3 regions of the Allokutzneria multivorans genome follow, and region 3 is predicted to be linked to each of the others. Evidence: riboswitches for the same ligand, from Rfam matches in the RefSeq annotation. Region 3 holds a riboswitch; each other region holds the start of a gene.
The links. Region 3 has a riboswitch for S-adenosylmethionine ahead of ABD798_RS29025 (aminotransferase class V-fold PLP-dependent enzyme). Riboswitches for the same ligand answer to the same signal wherever they lie in the genome.
Positions count from the first base shown of each region.

Region 1: another riboswitch for S-adenosylmethionine. It lies ahead of ABD798_RS10155 (methionine ABC transporter ATP-binding protein); the one in region 3 lies ahead of ABD798_RS29025 (aminotransferase class V-fold PLP-dependent enzyme).
Region 2: another riboswitch for S-adenosylmethionine. It lies ahead of thrC (threonine synthase); the one in region 3 lies ahead of ABD798_RS29025 (aminotransferase class V-fold PLP-dependent enzyme).

Region 1 is NZ_BAABAL010000006.1:99,009-102,275, forward strand. It holds gene ABD798_RS10145 (MetQ/NlpA family ABC transporter substrate-binding protein) at 1-341, opposite strand, end outside; gene ABD798_RS10150 (methionine ABC transporter permease) at 375-1,058, opposite strand; gene ABD798_RS10155 (methionine ABC transporter ATP-binding protein) at 1,055-2,068, opposite strand; SAM riboswitch class I at 2,279-2,369, opposite strand; gene rsmA (16S rRNA (adenine(1518)-N(6)/adenine(1519)-N(6))-dimethyltransferase RsmA) at 2,517-3,267, opposite strand, start outside.
Region 2 is NZ_BAABAL010000017.1:426,728-429,994, forward strand. It holds gene ABD798_RS22925 (DNA internalization-related competence protein ComEC/Rec2) at 1-721, shown strand, start outside; gene thrC (threonine synthase) at 785-2,047, opposite strand; SAM riboswitch class I at 2,059-2,190, opposite strand; gene holA (DNA polymerase III subunit delta) at 2,343-3,267, shown strand, end outside.
Region 3 is NZ_BAABAL010000019.1:245,918-249,184, reverse strand. It holds gene ABD798_RS29030 (potassium/proton antiporter) at 1-1,157, shown strand, start outside; SAM riboswitch class IV at 1,263-1,377, shown strand; gene ABD798_RS29025 (aminotransferase class V-fold PLP-dependent enzyme) at 1,415-2,758, shown strand; gene lspA (signal peptidase II) at 2,776-3,267, shown strand, end outside.

The sequences.
Region 1 (3,267 bases), on a different contig from region 3:
ACGTGCACGGGGGCGACGGACTGGAGCTTGATGTTGCGCGCGCCGGTGAACTCCTCCAGGTAGGGCTTGTGCTGGAAGTAGTTGGCCTCCAGCTGGCCCTCGGCGAGCGCGGTGTTCGGCGTGACGTAGTCGCTGATCTCGACGACGTCGACCTTGATGCCCTTGTCCTTGGCCAGGTTGTCCGCGACGTAGCGCAGGATCTCGGCGTGCGGGACGGGGCTCACGCCGACGCGGATGGCGGCGTTGGGGTCCTTCGCGGGGTCCGCACCTCCGCAGGCACCCAGCAGGAGAGCGCTGGCGGTGACGACTGCGGCGGCGGCGAGCGTGCGGATACGACGCATGGGAATTCGTTGTCCTTAAAGAGAAGAAGAGGCTCAGGCGGTGACCCGGCGACGGCGGTCGATGCCGCGCGAGCCGAGGTCGAAGAGGAACTGCACGAGGCGGGCGAAGACGCCGAGCACCACGACGGTGCTGATCAGCACCTTGGTGTCGAAGCGCTGGTAGCCGTAGCGGATCGCGAGGTCACCGAGACCGCCGCCGCCGACCACGCCCGCCATGGCGGAGTAGCCGATCAACGCGATCACGGTGACGCCGATCCCGGCGACCAGTGCGGGCGCGGCCTCGCGGAGCAGCACGCCGCGCACGATGTGCGGCTTGGTTGCCCCGGTGGTGATCGCGGCCTCCACGACGGAGGTGTCCACCTCGCGCAGCGCGCCTTCGACGAGCCTGGCGAGGAACGGGATCGCGCCGACCGTCAGCGGAACGACGGCCGCGGTGCTGCCGAGCGTGGTGCCGACGATCGAGCGCGTCACCGGGAGCAACGCGATCAGCAGGATCACGAACGGCAGTGACCTGCCGATGTCCACGACGAAGTTGAGCAACCGGTAGGTCAGCGCCTGCGGGCGCAGTCCTCCCGGCGAGGTGACGTGCAGCAGCACGCCCAGCGGCAGGCCGCCGATCAACGCGAACACGGCGGAGAGGGCCACCATGTACAGCGTCTCCCACCCCGTTTCCGCGAGCAGCTCAAAGACGGTGGACCAGGGTGTTTCGGTTCTCACGCAGCAGTCCCCGCAACCAGGGTGGGCTTGTGGCGGACGACGGCGCCGCGCTCGCCGATCCACTTGAGGGCGGCGTCGGCCCGCTCGCCGTTGAGCGCGATGCGGAAGCGGGCGACGGGGGTGTCGTTGAGCCGGGTCATGCCACCGCCGAGCAGCGACAGCTCGACGTCGTGGCGGCTCGCGGCCTCCGGCAACAGCGCGCCGACCGCGGCGAAGCCGACCAGCACCACGTCGGCAACCCGGTCGTACTTGGCGGTGTGCTGTTGGGAGACCTGGTCCAGCTCGGGCAGCAGCGCCGAGGCGGTGCGGCTGCCGGGCTCGGAGATCAGGTCGAGGACCTTGCCGTTCTCCACGACGCGACCGTGCTCCAGCACGGCGATGTCGTCGCAGATCCGGCGGACCACGGCCATGTCGTGGGTGACCACCAGGACCGTGAGGCCCAGTTCGGAGCGCACGCGGTCGAGCACGGTCAGCACGGAACCGGTGGTCTCCGGGTCCAGCGCCGAGGTCGGCTCGTCGGCCAGCAGCACCGAGGGGCTCGCGGCGAGCGCGCGGGCGATGGCCACCCGCTGCCGCTGACCACCGGAGAGCTGGTCGGGGTAGTTCGCCGCCTTGTCCGACAGGCCAACGAGTTCCAGCAGTTCGGCCACCCGCTGCTTGCGCTGCGGACCGGGCACCTTCGCGGCTTCCAGGGGGAGCGCGATGTTGCCCGCCGCCGTGCGCTGGCGCAGCAGGGAGTCGTTCTGCGGGACGACGCCGATCTGCCTGCGGGCCGCGCGCAGCGAAGCGCCGGAGAGGCTGACCAGGTCGGTGCCGTCCACCCGGATCGAGCCGGAGTCCGGCTGCTCCAGCAGCGCGATGCAACGGGCCAGGGTCGACTTGCCGGCACCGCTGGTGCCGACGACGCCGAGGATCGTGTTGGCGGGAACCTCCAGGGAGACGCCGTCCAACGCGCGGACCTCGCCCCCCTTTCCGGGAAAGCTCTTGGTCAGGTTCTCAACAGTGATCACGATATGACTCCATGGCACGGCTGCCGCTCGTGACGGCAGCGCTCCGAGACCGTCCACAGTGGACGGTTAAGGGGGTGGGGTGTGAGAGGTGGTCAGGCGGCGGCGCGGAATGCGCGGCGACAGCCACTCACCGTGCGGAGGCACTGGTCGACACAGCGTCGACGGACCAGGTTGGGTCGACGTGCGGACATCGGCTGGCGAGACATGAGGACTCCATCGGTCCTGGCGTTAGCACCTGCCCGTTTCCGGGTGGTTGCTGCGGCGTCGCTGAGCCAGGTCTCTCGGCCGCTCGGGATGGATTGCTGCGAACAGTAGAACCGACGATGACGGACAGAGGCAAGTCGTTTCGGGTCTCAAGCGGTGGATCGTTCGGCACGTCACACTCACGGCCGAACGTGCAGGTGAACGCGCCGCGAACGTGAACTATTCCCGAATGGTGATACCAGTCTCAGAGTGAGGTACGGGCCTGCGCGATGCGCGCGAAGTCCACGACGTCCAACTGCTCCCCGCGCGTCGAGGGGTCGATGCCCGCCGCGACGAGACACTGCTCCGCAACGGCGGCGGAGCCCGCCCAGCCGGCGAGCGCGGCCCGCAACGTCTTGCGCCGCTGCGCGAAAGCCGCGTCCACCAACGAGAAAACGGCCTGGCGGTCCACAGTGGACGGTTCTTCTCTTCGCACGAAGGACACCAGCGCCGAGTCCACGTTGGGCACCGGCCAGAACACCGCGCGCGGCACCGGTCCGGCCTTGCGCACATCGGCGTACCAGGCGGCCTTGACGCTGGGCACGCCATAGATCTTGCTGCCGGAGCGCGCCGCGAGGCGGTCTGCGACCTCCGCCTGGACCATCACGAGCCCGCGCTTCAACGACGGCAGCTCGGCCAGCAGGTGCAGCACGACGGGAACGGAGACGTTGTACGGCAGGTTCGCCACGAGCGCGGTCGGCGGCTGCGCGAAGTCCGCGGCGGTGACCCTCATGCCGTCGGCCGGCAGGACGGTCAGCCTGTCCGCGTGGGCGGGGGCCTGCTCGGCAGCGGTCTGCTCCAGGCGGGACGCGAGCACGGGATCGATCTCGACCGCCACCACGGCCTTGCACGCGTCCAGCAGCGCCAGCGTCAACGAGCCGAGCCCCGGGCCGATCTCCAGCGCCACGTCGTCCTCGGTGAGGTTGGCGCCGTTGACGATCCTGCGCACGGTGTTC
Region 2 (3,267 bases), on a different contig from region 3:
CCTGGTCGACACCGGGCCAGAACCGTTGGCGGTCAACGCTTGTCTGGATCGGCTGGGCGTTGATCGCGTTCCTGTGGTGGTGCTGAGCCACCTGCACGCCGACCACATCGGCGGGCTCGCGGCGGTGCTCGCGGAGAGATCTGTGGGAGCGGTCGCGGTCGGGCCACTGAGAGAGCCCGCTTGGGCGATGAAGGAGGTGCGTGACACCGTTGCGGCGGCGGGAGTTCCGTTGATCGAACTGAGTCGCGGTCAGCGGCTGGAGTGGCCCGGGTTGGCGCTGGAGGTGCTGGCACCGCTGAGGTCTCCGGCACCGCGGACTTCGGAGACACCCTTGCCGGGGACCGTGGTCAACGACGCCTCACTGGTGCTGCGGGCGCACACACCAGCGGGGCGGATGTTGCTGACCGGAGACATCGAACTGGCCACGCAAGCCGAGCTGCTGGCGTCCACAGTGGACGTCAGCGCGGACGTGCTCAAGGTGCCGCACCACGGGTCCCGCTACAGCCTGCCCCGGTTCCTGGGCGCGGTGCGGCCCCGAGTCGCGTTGATCTGCGTGGGCGCGGGCAACGACTACGGCCACCCGAGCCCACTGGTCCTGCACTCGCTCGCCGGAGTGCGCGTCCTGCGCACCGACCTGGACGGTGACGTCGCCGTTCTGGCCACCCGCGATGGTCTGGCGACCGCACGGAGAGGAGAACCACGGCCACCGCCCAGGCGGTGAGCGCTTGCCAGTGACGCTTTGCCGGTGACGCTTTGTCTGTGACCTGTCAGAGGCCGTGACCTGTCAGAGGCCGAGTGCTTCGCGGACGGCGGCGCTCGACGGCGGCACGGTGGCGCGCGGGCCGATCTTGTCCTCCACCGCGTCGAGGGTCTTCAGGCCGTCGCCGGTGATCAGCAGGACGGTCTCGGCGTCCGGGTCGAGCTGGCCGGACTCGATGAGCTTCTTCGCCGTCGCGACGGTCACGCCGCCCGCGGTCTCGGCGAAGATGCCCTCGGTGCGGGCCAGCAGGCGGATCGCGTCGACGACCTCCTCGTCGCTGACGTGCTCCACCGAACCTCCGGTGCGGCGCACGGTGTCCAGCACGTAGGGACCGTCGGCGGGAGCACCGATCGCCAGTGAGCGGGCGATCGTGTCCGGCTTCACCGGCTGGATCACGTCGTGGCCCGCCTGGAACGCGGCGGCGACGGGGGAGCAGCCGGTGGCCTGGGCGCCGAAGACCCGGTACGGGGTCGGCTCCACCAGGTCCAGCTCACCCAGCTCGCGGAAGGCCTTGTCCACCTTGGTCAACTGCGAACCGGAGGCGACCGGCACGACGATCTGCTGCGGCAGGCGCCAGCCGAGCTGCTCGGCGACCTCGTAGCCGAGGGTCTTGGAGCCCTCCGCGTAGTACGGGCGGACGTTGACGTTGACGAACGCCCAGTCCTCGTGGTCGGCGGCCAGCTCGGTGGCCAGCCGGTTCACGTCGTCGTAGTTGCCGTCGACGGCGATCAGCGCACCGTCGTACACGGCGGTGGTGAGCACCTTCGCGCGCTCGAGAGAGGAGGGGATCAGCACGACCGACTCCCAGCCCGCCCGCGCCGCTGCCGCGGCGACGGCGTTGGCCAGGTTGCCGGTGGAGGGGCAGGCCAGCACGGTGAACCCGAGCTGGCGCGCGGCGGCGAGCGCCACCGCGACCACGCGGTCCTTGAAGGAGTGCGTGGGGTTGCCGGTGTCGTCCTTCACCCACAGCTTGCGCACGCCGAGCGCGGCGGCCAGGCGGTCGGCCTTGACCAGCCGGGTCAGGCCCGGATCGGTGTTGGGGTGCTCCTGGACGTCCGAGGGCACCGGAAGGAGGTTGCGGTAGCGCCAGATGGAGCGGGGCCCCGCCTCGATCTCCGCGCGGGTGATCTTGCCGAAGTCGTAGCCGACCTCAAGGGGGCCGAAACACTCCGCACACGCGAACTCCGCGGCGAGCGGCACCTCGTTGCCGCATTCGCGGCACACCAGGGCGCGGGCCGGGCCGAGGTCGAACTGGTGGGCGCTGCGGCGCGCCTCGATGGTCGTCATCGCGAGGTCTCTCCTCATCTTTCCCGCTCGTGCGGGCCGGATTTGGCACCGTGATCGCCGGTGGCCTCGCGGAGATCCCGCGTGGTCTGGCGTCGGTTGCCGGGGTGTCGTAGGGCCGATCCCTCTACCCCTCTGGATGAGCTGTTCAGTTGTGGTGGTGCTGTGCGGAGGCGCGCCCTTCGGCGGCCGTCCGGTGGTCACGCTACGGCAACGTCCCACGGGAGAGCCACCGTTGCCCATGATGCGGGACGTGCGCGGCGGCCGCGCCGTCCGACCCTCGTGCGAGGATGGCGCGGTGAGTGCTCCCGCCGCAGCGCCAGCCCCGTTGCACCTGGTCATCGGAGAGGAAGAGCTCCTCGTCGAGCGGTCCGTGCGGGCCACGCTGGACGCCGCGAGGCAGGCCGATCCGGAGGCCGAGCTGCGCCGGGTCCGGGTGACCGATCTCACCCCTCCCGAACTGGTCGAGCTGCTCAGCCCCTCGCTGTTCGCGGAGGGCAGGGTGATCGTGCTGGAGGCGGCCCAGGACGCGGGCAAGGAGATCGCCGAGGCGGTGCTCTCCTACATCCGCGACCCCGCCGAGGGCGTGACCCTGGTCCTCACGCACACGGGGGGCGGGCGCGGCAAGCTCGCCAAGGAGCTGCCCGCCGCGTTGCGCAAGGCGGGGGCGGCGGTCGCGGAGTGCGCGAAGCTGACCAAGGCCAGTGACCGGGAATCCTTTGTGCGCAACGAGGTTCGGCGCGCGGGTGGCAAGATCGACGGGCCCGCGCTCGCGGCGCTGATGGAGACGGTCGGCAACGATCTGCGCGAGTTGGCGGCCGCGGCCTCGCAGCTCGTCGCGGACACCGGCGGCAAGGTCGACGAGCAGGCGGTGCGCCGTTACCACCGCGGCCGTGCCGAGATGACCGGCTTCGCGGTGGCGGAGAAGGCCGTTACCGGCGACCGCACCGCCGCGCTGGAATCGCTGCGCTGGGCGTTGCAGCTGGGCGTTCCGCACGTGCTGCTCGCCGACGCGCTGGCCGACGCGGTGCGCACCATCGCCAGGGTGGCCGGAGTGGGGCGGGCGGACCCGTTCCAGCTCGCGGGTCAGCTCGGCATGCCGCCGTGGAAGGTCAAGAAGGCGCTCGGCCAGGCGCAGGGCTGGTCCCCGGAGGGCCTCGTCGAGGCGATGGGACTCGTCGCCACCCTCAACGCGGAAGTGAAGGGCATGGCCGCCAGCGCGG
Region 3 (3,267 bases):
TGCACTACCTGCTCGACCTCGACTGGCGGACCGCGTTGCTGTGGGGCGCGGTGGTGTCCTCGACGGACGCCGCCGCGGTGTTCAGCGTTCTGCGCGGACTCGGTGTGCACCGCAGGATCTCCGGAACCCTGGAGCTGGAGTCGGGTCTCAACGACGCGCCGGTGTACATCGCGGTCGTCCTCCTCGCCAGCACGGAGACGGCCAGTTGGTGGACACCCGCGCTCGTGGTCTACGAGCTCGGCGTGGGCGCGGTCGTCGGCATCGCGCTGGGGTGGTTCGGCGGTCAGGCGTTGCGCCGCGCGGCGTTGCCCGCGACCGGTCTCTATCCACTTGCGACAGTCGCGGTGTGCGTGCTCGCGTACTCGGCGGGCCAGGAGCTGCACGCCTCGGGACTGCTCGCCACCTACGTCGCGGGACTGGTGCTGGGCAACGCGAAGCTCCCGCACCGCAGCGACACGCTGTCCTTCGCCGAAGGGCTCGGCTGGCTCTCCCAGATCGGGTTGTTCGTGCTGCTCGGCCTCTACGCCTCGCCGGGGCGGCTGCCGAGCGTGATCATCCCGGCGCTGATCACCGGCGCGGTGCTGGTGCTGGTCGCCAGGCCGCTGTCGGTGCTCGCCGCCGCGCTGCCGTTCCGGGTGCCCTGGCGGGAGCAGGTCTTCCTGTCGTGGTCGGGGCTGCGCGGCGCGGTGCCGATCGTGCTCGCGCTGATCCCGGTGACCCAGGACGTCCCCGGCGCGCAGCAGCTGATCGACGTGGTGTTCGTGCTCGTCGTGGTGCTGACCCTGATCCAGGGCACCACGCTGCCGCTGGTGGCGCGGATGCTCGGGCTCGTGCGCCGAGGTGAGCCGCAGCAGGTCGAGGTCGACTCGGCGCCGCTGGACGAGCTGGGCGCGGAGCTGTTGCAGGTGCGCGTGCCGGAGGGCTCGAAGCTGCACGGCGTCTACATCACCGAGCTGAGGCTGCCCGTCGGCGCGACGGTGAGCCTCGTGGTGCGCGGCAAGGCCGGGTTCACGCCGCAGCCCACCACGCGCATCCAGGTGGGCGACCAGCTGCTGATCGTGGCCACCGAGGAGGTGCGCGAGGGCGCCGAACGACGGGTCCGCGCCATCGACCGCGCGGGTCGCTACGCGCGCTGGAAGGGCGAGTCGGGGGACTGATTCCCTTGCGCCGCAACGGCTCCAGTCAGCTGTGGCGCAGGTCGCGTTCCAGGATCTGGACGGGGTCTGGCGCGTTGGCGCGTCCTCGGCTACTTTCGATCGCAAGGTCATGAGTGCCAGCGACAAGCCCTAGCTTGCTGGTCGGCAACCCTCCAACCGCGGTGGGGTGCTCTAGGTGAGGACCTGGTTCACCGCGCAACGCGGTGAGCAAGCGCGGACTCCCTCCCGGCGAGTCCCACGGACTCACGGAGGTCGCTGTGTCGCTCGCGTTCGCCCCCATCCGTTCCTCGGTTCCCTCCGTCGTGGGCTCGCGCCTGACGGTTCCGCTGGTCACGGGCGAGCTGGTGCCCTACGCGAACCTCGACCACGCCGCCAGCGCCCCGTGCCTGGAGCAGGTCCGCGACGCCGTCGACGAGCTGCTGCCCTGGTACGCCAGCGTGCACCGCGGCGCGGGCTTCGCCTCCCAGGTCTGCACCCGCATCTACGAGCAGGCCCGGCACGCCGTCCGCCGCTTCGTCGGAGCCCGCCAGACCGACGCCGTGGTCTTCACCCGCAACACCACCGACTCGCTGAACCTGTTGGCGCGCAGCGTTCCCAAGGGCACCAGCGTCTTCGTCTTCGACACCGACCACCACGCCGCGCTGCTGCCGTGGCGCGGTCCCCGGGTGAACCGGTTGCAGACCCCCGCGACGCCCGCCGAGGCCGTCCGCGTGCTCGACGAGGCGCTCAAGTCCGCTCCGGTCGGCCCGCGCCTGGTGGTGCTGACCGGCGCCTCCAACGTGACCGGTGAGGTGTGGCCGGTCAACGACCTCGTCCGGTGCGCGCACTCGCACGGCGCGCGGACCGTGCTCGACGCGGCGCAGCTCGCTCCGCACCGGCCGGTGGACGCCAGCGCCGCCGAGGTGGACTACGTCGTGCTCTCCGGGCACAAGCTCTACGCCCCGTTCGGCGCGGGCGCGCTGGTCGGCCGCTCCGACTGGCTCCAGCAGGCCGAGCCGTACCTGATCGGCGGCGGAGCCACCCGCAACGTCGTCGACTGGGGCGACCACCTGGGCGTGAGCTGGTCGAAGGTGCCCGAGCGGCACGAGGCCGGCTCGCCCAACGTCGTGGGCGTGCACGCGCTCGCCGTGGCCTGCGGAGTCCTGGCGCGGCAGCGCTGGGAGGACGTGAAGGCGCACGAGGACAAGCTGTTCACCCAGCTCAAGGCCGGTCTGGCCACGGTGCCCGGCTTCCGCGAGCTGACCCTGTTCGGGGACGAGGCGCCGGACCGCGTCGGCGTTGTCAGCTTCACCGTCGACGGCCACGACGCCGGGCTGCTCGCCGCGATCCTGTCGGCGGAGTACGGCATCGGCGTGCGCGACGGCGCGTTCTGCGCCCACATCGCCACCAAGCGGCTGATCGCCGGGAGCGGTTCCGAGGGTGGCCGGGCGCTGCGCGTCAGCCTGGGCCTGGGCAACAACTCCGAGCACGTCTCGCGCGTGGTCGGCGCGCTGCGGCGGATCGTCGCGGACGGCCCGAAGTGGGAGTACGAGCTCGTGGACGGCCGCTGGACCCCGCGCAACGACCCCCGGCCGCTGCCGCCGTTCCTGGCCGATCTCTGATCAGCGACAATGACCGGGTGAGCGACAATGACCCGGTGAGCACCGAGAGCACACCACCGCCGCCACCGCGCAGGCTCGGCTTGTTCGCCGCGCTGGCCGCGGTGGTGCTGGCGCTGGACATCGTCACCAAGTTCTGGGCGGTCGCGTCCCTGGAGGGCCAGGAACCGGTGCGCCTGTTCGGCGGCGGGCTCTACCTGGTGCTGGTCCGCAACCCCGGCGCGGCGTGGTCCATCGGCGCCGACTACACCTGGGTGCTGTCGCTGATCATGGCGGCGGTGGTGCTGGCGATCCTGTACTTCGCGCCGCGCCTGCGCTCCGGTGGCTGGGCGGCCGGTCTGGGCCTGGTGCTGGCCGGAGCCCTCGGCAACCTCGGCGACCGGCTCTTCCGCCCGCCGGGCTTCCTGCACGGGCACGTCGTCGACTTCCTGTCGCTGTTCGCCCCGGACGGCTCGGTGTGGCCGGTGTTCAACGTGGCCGACTCGGCGATCTGCGTCGGTGGAGCGCTCATC